Regions from separate parts of the Cellulomonas sp. EB106-03-03-XG116 genome, predicted to be linked through region 2. Evidence: riboswitches for the same ligand, from Rfam matches in the RefSeq annotation. Region 2 holds a riboswitch; the other holds the start of a gene.
What was found. Region 2 has a riboswitch for S-adenosylmethionine ahead of AC3WUG_RS04320 (methylenetetrahydrofolate reductase). Riboswitches for the same ligand answer to the same signal wherever they lie in the genome.
Positions count from the first base shown of each region.

Region 1: another riboswitch for S-adenosylmethionine. It lies ahead of AC3WUG_RS16120 (DUF1737 domain-containing protein); the one in region 2 lies ahead of AC3WUG_RS04320 (methylenetetrahydrofolate reductase).

Region 1 is NZ_JBYTEP010000052.1:7,689-12,159, reverse strand. It holds gene AC3WUG_RS16135 (hypothetical protein) at 1-12, shown strand, start outside; gene AC3WUG_RS16130 (O-succinylhomoserine sulfhydrylase) at 92-1,345, opposite strand; gene AC3WUG_RS16125 (rhodanese-like domain-containing protein) at 1,342-1,767, opposite strand; partial or broken gene AC3WUG_RS16120 (DUF1737 domain-containing protein) at 1,791-1,973, opposite strand; SAM riboswitch class I at 1,980-2,082, opposite strand; SAM riboswitch class IV at 2,200-2,314, shown strand; gene AC3WUG_RS16115 (aminotransferase class V-fold PLP-dependent enzyme) at 2,363-3,742, shown strand; gene AC3WUG_RS16110 (pentapeptide repeat-containing protein) at 3,801-4,424, opposite strand.
Region 2 is NZ_JBYTEP010000006.1:43,491-47,961, forward strand. It holds gene AC3WUG_RS04305 (hypothetical protein) at 1-100, shown strand, start outside; gene AC3WUG_RS04310 (helix-turn-helix domain-containing protein) at 152-475, shown strand; gene AC3WUG_RS04315 (SMP-30/gluconolactonase/LRE family protein) at 489-1,418, opposite strand; SAM riboswitch class I at 1,599-1,707, shown strand; gene AC3WUG_RS04320 (methylenetetrahydrofolate reductase) at 1,701-2,774, shown strand; gene metE (5-methyltetrahydropteroyltriglutamate--homocysteine S-methyltransferase) at 2,783-4,471, shown strand, end outside.

The sequences.
Region 1 (4,471 bases), on a different contig from region 2:
CTGGTGGCCTGACCCCGTCGGGTGGGAGGTCCGGCCCGACTCGCCGACGGCGTGTCCGACCAGGCCTTCCACCCGACCCGGCGTCTGCCCGTCAGCCGCCCAGCGTCCCCAGGGCCTGCTCCAGGTCGTCGGCCAGGTCGTCGACGTCCTCCAGCCCCACGGACAGCCGCACCGTCGACTCCGCGATCCCGACCGCCGCGCGCCCGTCCGGGCCGAGCTTCCGGTGCGTGGTCGTGGCCGGGTGCGTGACCAGCGACTTCGCGTCGCCGAGGTTGTTCGAGATGTCGATGACCCGCAGCGCGTCCAGCACGCCGAACGTTAGGGCCTTGGCCTCCGCCGGCGTCGACCCCTCGGGCACGCGCAGGTCGAGGGTCACCACCGTGCCGCCGCCCGACTGCTGCGCGCGCGCGAGGGCGTGCTGCGGGTGCGACGGCAGGTACGGGTAGCGGACCTGCGCGATCGCCGGGTGCCCCTCGAGCCGGGTCGCCAGCGTCAGCGCGGACGCCGTCTGGTGCCGGACCCGCAGCGACAGCGTCTCCAGGCCCTTGAGCAGCACCCACGCGTTGAACGCCGACAGCGACGGCCCGGTGTTCCGGATCAGCGTCTGCACCGGCCCGTGCACGAACGCGTCGCTGCCGAGGATCGCCCCGCCGAGCACCCGTCCCTGGCCGTCGATGTGCTTGGTCGCCGAGTACACGACCACGTCCGCCCCGAAGTCGAGCGGCCGGGACAGCACGGGCGTCGCGAACACGTTGTCCACGACGACGACCGCGCCCGCGGCGTGCGCGAGCCGGCTGACCGTGGCGATGTCGACCAGGTCCTGCATCGGGTTGGACGGCGTCTCGAAGAACACCACGTCCGCGGGGGTCGACAGCGCCTCCTCCCACTGCGCGGGCACGTGGCCGTCGACGTAGTCGGTGCGCACGCCCCACTTCGCGAGGATCTCGTCGAAGATCACCACCGACGACCCGAACAGCGCGCGCGCCGCGACGACCCGCGAGCCCGACCGGACGAGCGCGGCGAGCGCGGTGAACACCGCGGACATGCCGGACGCCGTGGCGTAGCAGGCCTCCGCGCCCTCGAGCAGCCGGAGCCGCTCCTCGAACGTCGACACCGTGGGGTTGCCGTAGCGGGAGTACAGGAACCGGTCGGCCTCGCCGGCGAACGCCGCCTCGGCGTCGGCGGCTCGGGAGTAGACGTAGCCCTGCGTGAGGAACAGCGCCTCGGACGTCTCCTGGAACGGCGTGCGGACGTGGCCGCCGCGCACGGCGAGCGTGTCGGGGCGCAGGGACTCCCGGGGGAGCCGCTCGTCGTGCCAGTCCGCCGGGCCGGGAGCGGCGCTCACGCCTCCCGCCACGGCAGGCCGGCCGCGCGCCAGCCCTGGTGGCCCCGGCGGCCGTCGGGTCCGACGTCGCCCTCGAAGCCGGTGAGCACGTTGTACGCCGGGCCGAGGCCCGCGGCGGTCGCGGTGACCGCGGCGGCGACGGAGCGCACGCCCGACCGGCACAGGAACACCACGGGGCGCGGGTCGTCGGCGGTCACGCCGGCGACGGCCAGGCCGTCGAGGAACGCGGGGTTCGGGCAGCCGAACGCGTCGACCCACTCGACGAACGCCGTGCGGCCCTCGCCGGCGTCGGCGGTGTCCGGGACGCCGATGGTCTGCCACTCGCCCTCGGTGCGGACGTCCACCAGGACGGCGCGCTCGTCGGACAGCAGCAGGTCCCAGGCCTCCTGCGGGGTGAGGTCACCCGCGTACGGCGCGGTCACAGCGGGCGCACCGGGGTGCTCGGGGCCGCGGCGGCCGGGAGGACGACGGCCTGCGCGACGATCACGCGCTCCCCGTCGAAGGTGGCGGCGGGCCCGCCGTGCAGCTCGTAGCCCTCGGCCAGGGCGGCGCTGACCCGCTCGCAGAACGAGCGGTCGTCGGGCCCCGTCAGCAGGCGGTAGCGCAGGCGGTCGTCGGTGTCGGTCATGCCTCTCCTCCATCGGATCTGGCGGAAGCACCCTCGGCCGGCCCCGGTGGGGGTCCGCGGGTTGCTGCGGCGTCGACGAGCCAGATCTCTCGGCCGCTCTGGATGGTGCGGCGATGCTACGCCATCGCCCGGACCAGGATGGCCGCCCGACCGCGGCCGGGTGAACCCGTGTCGCACCGTGGACCACGGTTGACACCTCCGCGCGGACCGCCCCATCCTCGGACGAGGTCATGAGCGCCAGCGCGAAGCCCCGGCTCGCTGGCCGGCAACCCTCCCACCGCGGCGGGGTGCCCCGGGTGACGACCTGGCCGTCCACCGACCGGTGGCGGCAAGCGCGGGGTCGCCCGGTCGGCGACCGGGCCCCCACCGATCCGCTCGGGGGTACTCCCATGTCCGTCACCGCCACCACCTCGTGTGCCGAGACCGCCCTGCTGCCCGTCGTCGGCGGGGACACGCGCGTCCCGCTGGTCGACGGCCGGTCCGTGCCGTACGCGAACCTCGACTACGCCGCGTCCGCGCCGGCGCTCGAGTCCGTCGCCGCCCGCGTCGTCGAGGTGCTGCCGCTGTACGCCTCGGTGCACCGCGGCGCGGGGTACCTGTCCCAGGTGTCGACGGCGCTGTACGAGGCGTCCCGGGCGACCGTGGCCCGGTTCGTGGGTGCGCGCCCCGACGACGTCGCCGTGATCACCCGGAACACCACCGACGCGCTCAACCTGCTCGCCGGCTGCGTCCCCGACGGCGGCCGGGTGCTCGTCCTGGACGTCGAGCACCACGCCAACCTGCTGCCGTGGGTGCGCTCGGTCCGGGGCTCCGGCCGCACGGCGACGATCCTGCCCTCGGCGCCGACCGTCGCAGAGACGCTGACCGCGCTGCGCGACGAGCTCGCACGCCAGCCGTACGCGCTGGTCACGCTCACCGGGGCCTCGAACGTCACCGGCGAGGCGCTGCCGATCGCCTCGGTGGTCGCCCTCGCGCAGGAGGCCGGCGCGCGGGTGGCCGTCGACGGCGCGCAGCTCGTGCCGCACCGGGCGTTCTCGCTCGCGGCCAGCGGCGTCGACTACGTGGCGTTCTCCGGGCACAAGACCTACGCCCCGTTCGGGGCGGGCGCCCTGGTCGGCCGGCGCGACTGGCTCGACGCCGGCACGCCCTACCTCGCCGGCGGCGGCGCGGTCCGCGACGTGCGCACCGACCGGACGCTCTGGCAGCCGGCGCCCGCCCGGCACGAGGGCGGGTCGCCGAACGTGCTCGGCGCGGTCGCGCTGGCCGAGGCGTGCGACGCCCTGTCCGCGCTGCCCGCCAATGCCCTGGTCGAGCACGAGCAGGCGCTGCGCGAGCGGCTCGTCGACGGTCTGGCGGCGATCCCCTCGGCCCGCGTGCTGCGGCTGTGGTCGGACTCGACCGACCCCGTCGGGGTGGTCGCGTTCACGCTCGGCGACCACGACTCCGGCCTCGTGGCGGCGTACCTGTCCGCGGAGCACGGCATCGGCGTGCGGGACGGCCGGTTCTGCGCCCACCCGCTGCTGGCCCGGGTCGGCGTGACGGGCGGCGCCATCCGCGCGTCCGTCGGGGTCGGGACGACCACCGAGACGGTCGACCGGCTGCTCGCCGGGCTGCGCGCGTACGTCACCGCCGGGCCTGCCGCGGAGTACGAGGTCGTCGACGGCTGCTGGACGGTCGCCGACGACACCCGGCCCCGGCCGGCGGTGACCGGCATCGACGCGATCGCGGCGACCGCCGCGGCGGCCTGCGGGCCGGCCGTCGAGGACTGAGACCACGGCGCCGGGCGGCCCGCGCAGGGGGCGGGTCGCCCGGCGCCGTGGGGCGTCGTCAGCGGACGACGACCCCGAGGTGCGCGGCCAGCGCGCCCGCCAGGTCCAGCAGCTGCGACTGGCTGATCGTCGCGCCCTTCAGCCCCGCGGTGCCGTCGATGCCCGCGAGGTCCGCGCCGCGCAGGTCGACGTCCTTCAGCTGCGCCCGGGTGAGGTCCAGCCGCCCGACCCGGCAGTCCTCCAGCCGGACCCGCGCCGCCCGCACCCCGGCCAGGTCGAGGTCGCCGATGGTGCAGCCGACGAGGCGGACGTCCTGCAGCCGGGCGTCCCGCAGGTTGAGGTAGTCGATCTTGCCGCCCTCGACCGTCACCCGGTCCCAGGAGCCGCCGAACGCCTCGAGCGCGCCGAGCCGGCACCCCTCGAGCGTGACGTCGCGCCACGTGCCCGAGCGCGCGCGGAGCATCCCCGCGCGGCACTCGGCGAGCGTGGTGTCCACGAGGTGCGCGTGGTCGAGCTCCGCCCCGTCCAGGTCGCACGCCCGCAGCAGGCACTCGATGAACCGCGCGCTCTCCGCGTCGGCCCCTGCGAGGTCGAGGCCGTCGAGCAGGAGGCGGTCGTAGTCGCCCTCGGGCTCGACGGGGCCGGGGTACGGGTCGAGGAGGTCGGTGCGCGGGGCGGGCATGGGTCCAGCCTCGCACCCCGGAACCCGGGCTGTGGACGACGGTCGAT
Region 2 (4,471 bases):
GCACGCGTACGACAAGGGCCGGGACACGTCCGAGCGCCGCCAGCGCCGCGAGATCGACCGCGCGCGACGCCATCTGGCGACGTGGCGTCGGACGGGTTGACGCGCGATGTGCCACGGCACATGATCAGAGGACACCGATCGGAGGAGCACCGTGGCGACCACCCCCTACCGCAGGATCGCCGACGAGGCGCGGTCCCACTGGGACGAGGACGTCCGCGACGTCGCCGCGGACCTCGCGGCGGGGCTCCGCGCGCAGCTCGCGGCCGAGGAGCTGCTCGGGGCGGAGATCGCGCACCTGCGACGGACCCACGGGCTGAGCCAGGCCGCGCTCGCCGCGCGCGCCTCGGTGCAGCAGGCCGACATCAGCCGGATCGAGCGCGGGCTCGGCAACCCGACGCGGGACACGCTCGTCCGGCTCGCCGCCGCGCTCGGCGCCCGGCTCACCCTGGAACGACGCGCCGACCTCGCAGAGTGAGGCCGAGGGCCGCTCACCCCTCCCCGAACGCCCGCACCCGCAGCCCGTCCACCGCCACCTCCGCGCCGAGCACCGCCCCCGCGAGCGGGTCCCCGTCGGCGTGCGCGGTCGTCACGTACGCCCGCCCCGACCCCGGCGCCCCGAACCCCAGGCAGGTCACCCGCTCCGTCGGGACCCGGATCGCCCCGAGCGGGGTCCCGTCCGGCGCGAACCGCAGCACCGCGCCGCCGCCGTACAGCGCGACCCACAGGCAGCCCTCCCCGTCGACCGTCGTGCCGTCCGGCTGCGGTCCGTCCGCGTCGAAGGACAGGAACGGCTCGGGGGCGCCGGCGGTGCCGGACGCCGTGTCGTACGGCAGCCGGTACACGGTCGCCGTGCTGGTGTCCGTGACGTAGAGCGTCGCGCCGTCGGGGCTCCACTGCAGGCCGTTGCCGACCCCCACCCCGGTGAGCACCGCGGCGACCTCGAGGCCCTCGTCCGTGGCGACCACCCGGTACACCGTCCCGTCGCCCGGCGAGCCGTCACGCGGCATCGTCGCGACCCACAGGCGCCCGTCGCCGTCGACACCGCCGTCGTTGAACCGGTAGTCCCGGGGCATGTCCGCCGGCCGGGTGAGCGGGCCGAGCGTGGTGCCGTCGTGCACGCCGAGGCCGTCCGCGGTCGCGAGCAGCAGCCCGCCCGCGGCGGCCGGCCAGGCCAGCGACACCGGCGACGGCACGCTGACCACGGCGTCCCGCGCGTGGTCGCCGCCGGCCCAGCGGTGCACGCTGCACGCGTCGATGTCCACCCACACGACGGAGCCGTCCCGCGCGTCGTGCACGGGCCGCTCCCCCAGCCGCGCGCGGGCCTCGCCGAGGACCACGGCCTCGGGGGCGTCCGGCGGGACCAGGTCCCGGGCGTGGATCCGGCGGGCGGGCAGCGGGACGGTGCGCAGGTCGGTCACCCCACGCAGCCTCGCACGGCGCCGCCGCACCCGCCCGCCGCCCGGGCGCACCCGTCCGCCACCCCGGACCCCTCCCGGCCACCGCCCGCGCGCGGCCCCACCCGGGGTGTGAACCGGGTCACGAGAAGATGACACGTCAGGGGCAGTGGACGGCGGCCGCCGCCGGGCCTAGTGTGGCGGCACCCATCCAGAGCGACCGAGAGACCTGGCTCGTCGACGTCGCAGCAACCCCCCTCCTCACCGAGGGTGCGGGTGCTTCCGCCAGGTTCGATGGAGCTGACGATGAGCAGTCACGACGTCCCTGCGCACCTGGCGGGCACCGCCGTGCCGGACGGCCTCGGGGCCGTCGACCGCCCGACCGTGTCGTTCGAGCTGTTCCCGCCGCGGAACCCGGACGCCGCGCCCCGGCTGTGGTCCACGGTCCAGCAGCTCGCCGCGGCCCGCCCCGACTTCGTCTCGGTCACGTACGGCGCCTCGGGCAGCACCCGGACCACGACCCGGCAGCTCGTCCGCCGGCTGCTGCGCGAGACGTCGCTGACGCCGATCGCGCACCTGACCTGCGTGGCCAGCTCGCGGGAGGACCTCGCCGCGACGATCGAGGAGTTCCTCGACGAGGGCGTGCGGTCGTTCCTGGCGCTGCGCGGCGACCCGCCGGCCGACCGGTCCTGGGAGCCGCACCCCGAGGGCCTGCCGACGGCGAGCGCCCTCGTGGAGCTGCTGCGCGACGTCGAGCGGCGGCGGTGCGCGAGCAGCCCCGCGCAGGCGGTCCGCGCCGCCACCCGGCCGCTGTCCGTCGCCGTGGCGGCGTTCCCCCGCGGCAACGCCGGCGCCGGCAGCACGCGGGAGCAGGACGTCGCGGCGCTGCTCGCCAAGCAGCGGGCCGGCGCGGACTTCGCGATCACCCAGGTGTTCTACGACGCCGGGTCGTACCTCGAGCTCGTGGCCCTGGCGCGGGACGCGGGCGTCACGATCCCGATCCTCCCGGGCGTCATCCCCACCACCGACCCCGCCCGGCTGCGCCGCGTGGCGCAGCTGACCGGCGTGCCCGTCCCGGAGGCCCTGCTCGCCCGGCTCGACGCCTTCGACGCCGACGACCCGGCGGAGGTCGCCGCGCGGCACCGCCTGGGCACGCGGCTGGGCGTCGACCTGGTGAACGCCGTCCTCGACGGCGGCGCGCCCGGCGTGCACCTCTACACGTTCAACGCCCACGGCCCCGCGCTCGACCTGCTGGACGGCGCGGGCCTGGGCGGCGACGCCCCGCGCGCGCACCTGCGGGTCGCACCGGCCGTCGCCCCCGAACCGGCGGCCGCCGCGGCCGCCCCCACGACCACCCCGACCCCCGTTCCCACCAGCTGAGGCGAGAGATGACCGACCTGACCCACCCCTTCCCCGCCGGCACCGTCCTGGGCTACCCCCGGATCGGCCCGCGCCGCGAGCTGAAGAAGGCCCTGGAGGCGTTCTGGGCCGGCCGCGCGAGCGCCGAGGAGGTCGAGGCCACCGCCGCCGACCTGCGCCGCCGCACCCGCACCCGCCTGGCGGAGCTCGGCCTGGACACCCGGCTGCCCGCGATCCCCAGCGCCTTCTCGTTCTACGACCACGTGCTCGACGCGGCCGCGGTGCTCGGCGCCGTGCCCGAGCGGTTCGCGGACCTGCTCGCCGCCGACGGCGGGCTCGACCTGGCCGGTTACTCGACCGTGGCCCGCGGCCGCGGCGACGACCTGCCGCTCGAGATGACCAAGTGGTTCGACTCGAACTACCACTACCTCGTCCCGGAGATCGGCCCGGCGACGCCGTTCCGGTACGCGAGCGACCGCCCGGTGCGGGAGCTCGCCGAAGGCCTGGCGGACGGCGTGCTGACCCGCCCGGTGCTGGTCGGCCCCGTGACGTTCCTCGCGCTGGCCAAGGCCGCGGAGGGCTCGCCGGAGGACTTCCTGCCGATCGACCGGCTCGCCGACGTGCTGCCGGTGTACGCCGCGCTGCTCCGCGACCTCGCCCGCGCCGGCGCCACCTGGGTGCAGCTCGACGAGCCCGCCCTGGTCTCCGACTCGACCGGCGTCCCGGCCGACCGGCTGCTCGCAGCCGCGGCCGAGGCGTACCGCGCCCTGGCGACCGAGCTGCCCGCGGCGGAGCGCCCGGCGATCCTGGTCGCCGCCCCGTACGGCGACCTCCAGGACGCGCTGCCGGTGCTGGCGGCCACGGACGTCGAGGGCCTGGCGCTCGACCTGGTCCGCGGCTCGCTCCCGGTGGCCCCCGTCGAGGGGCTGGCGTCGAAGGTGCTGGTCGGCGGGGTGGTCGACGGCCACAACATCTGGCGCGCGGACCTCGACGCGGCGCTCGGCTCGCTCGAGTCGCTCGAGGGCCTGGGCGCGCGGCAGGTGGCCGTCGGCACGTCGACGTCGCTGTTCCACGTCCCGCACGACGTCGAGGACGAGCCGCAGCTCGACCCGACGCTGCGCTCCTGGCTCGCGTTCGCCGACCAGAAGGTCGCCGAGGTGGTCACGCTGGCGACCGGCCTGACCGAGGGCCGCGAGGCCGTGCACGCCGAGCTGCTCGCCGCGGCCGACGCGCGCCGCTCGCGCGCTCAGGCCCCGGGCGTCGTGCGGCCCGAGGTCCGCGAGCGCCTCACCGGCCTGCCCGCCGACGCGTTCCACCGGGGCGACTTCGAGGACCGCCGGGTCGCGCAGGCCGAGCGGCTGCAGCTCCCCGCGCTGCCGACCACGACGATCGGCTCGTTCCCGCAGACGCCGGAGATCCGCGTGGCCCGCGCCGCGTTCGGCCGGGGCGAGCTCACCGCCGCGCAGTACGAGGACGAGATGAAGGCGGAGATCCGCCGGGTCGTCGAGCTGCAGGAGGAGATCGGCCTCGACGTGCTCGTGCACGGCGAGCCAGAGCGCAACGACATGGTGCAGTACTTCGCCGAGAACCTGGACGGGTTCGCGGTGACCGCCAACGGCTGGGTCCAGTCGTACGGCTCGCGCTGCACCCGCCCGTCGATCCTGTGGGGCGACGTGTCCCGGCCGGCGCCGATCACGGTGCCGTGGACGACCTACACG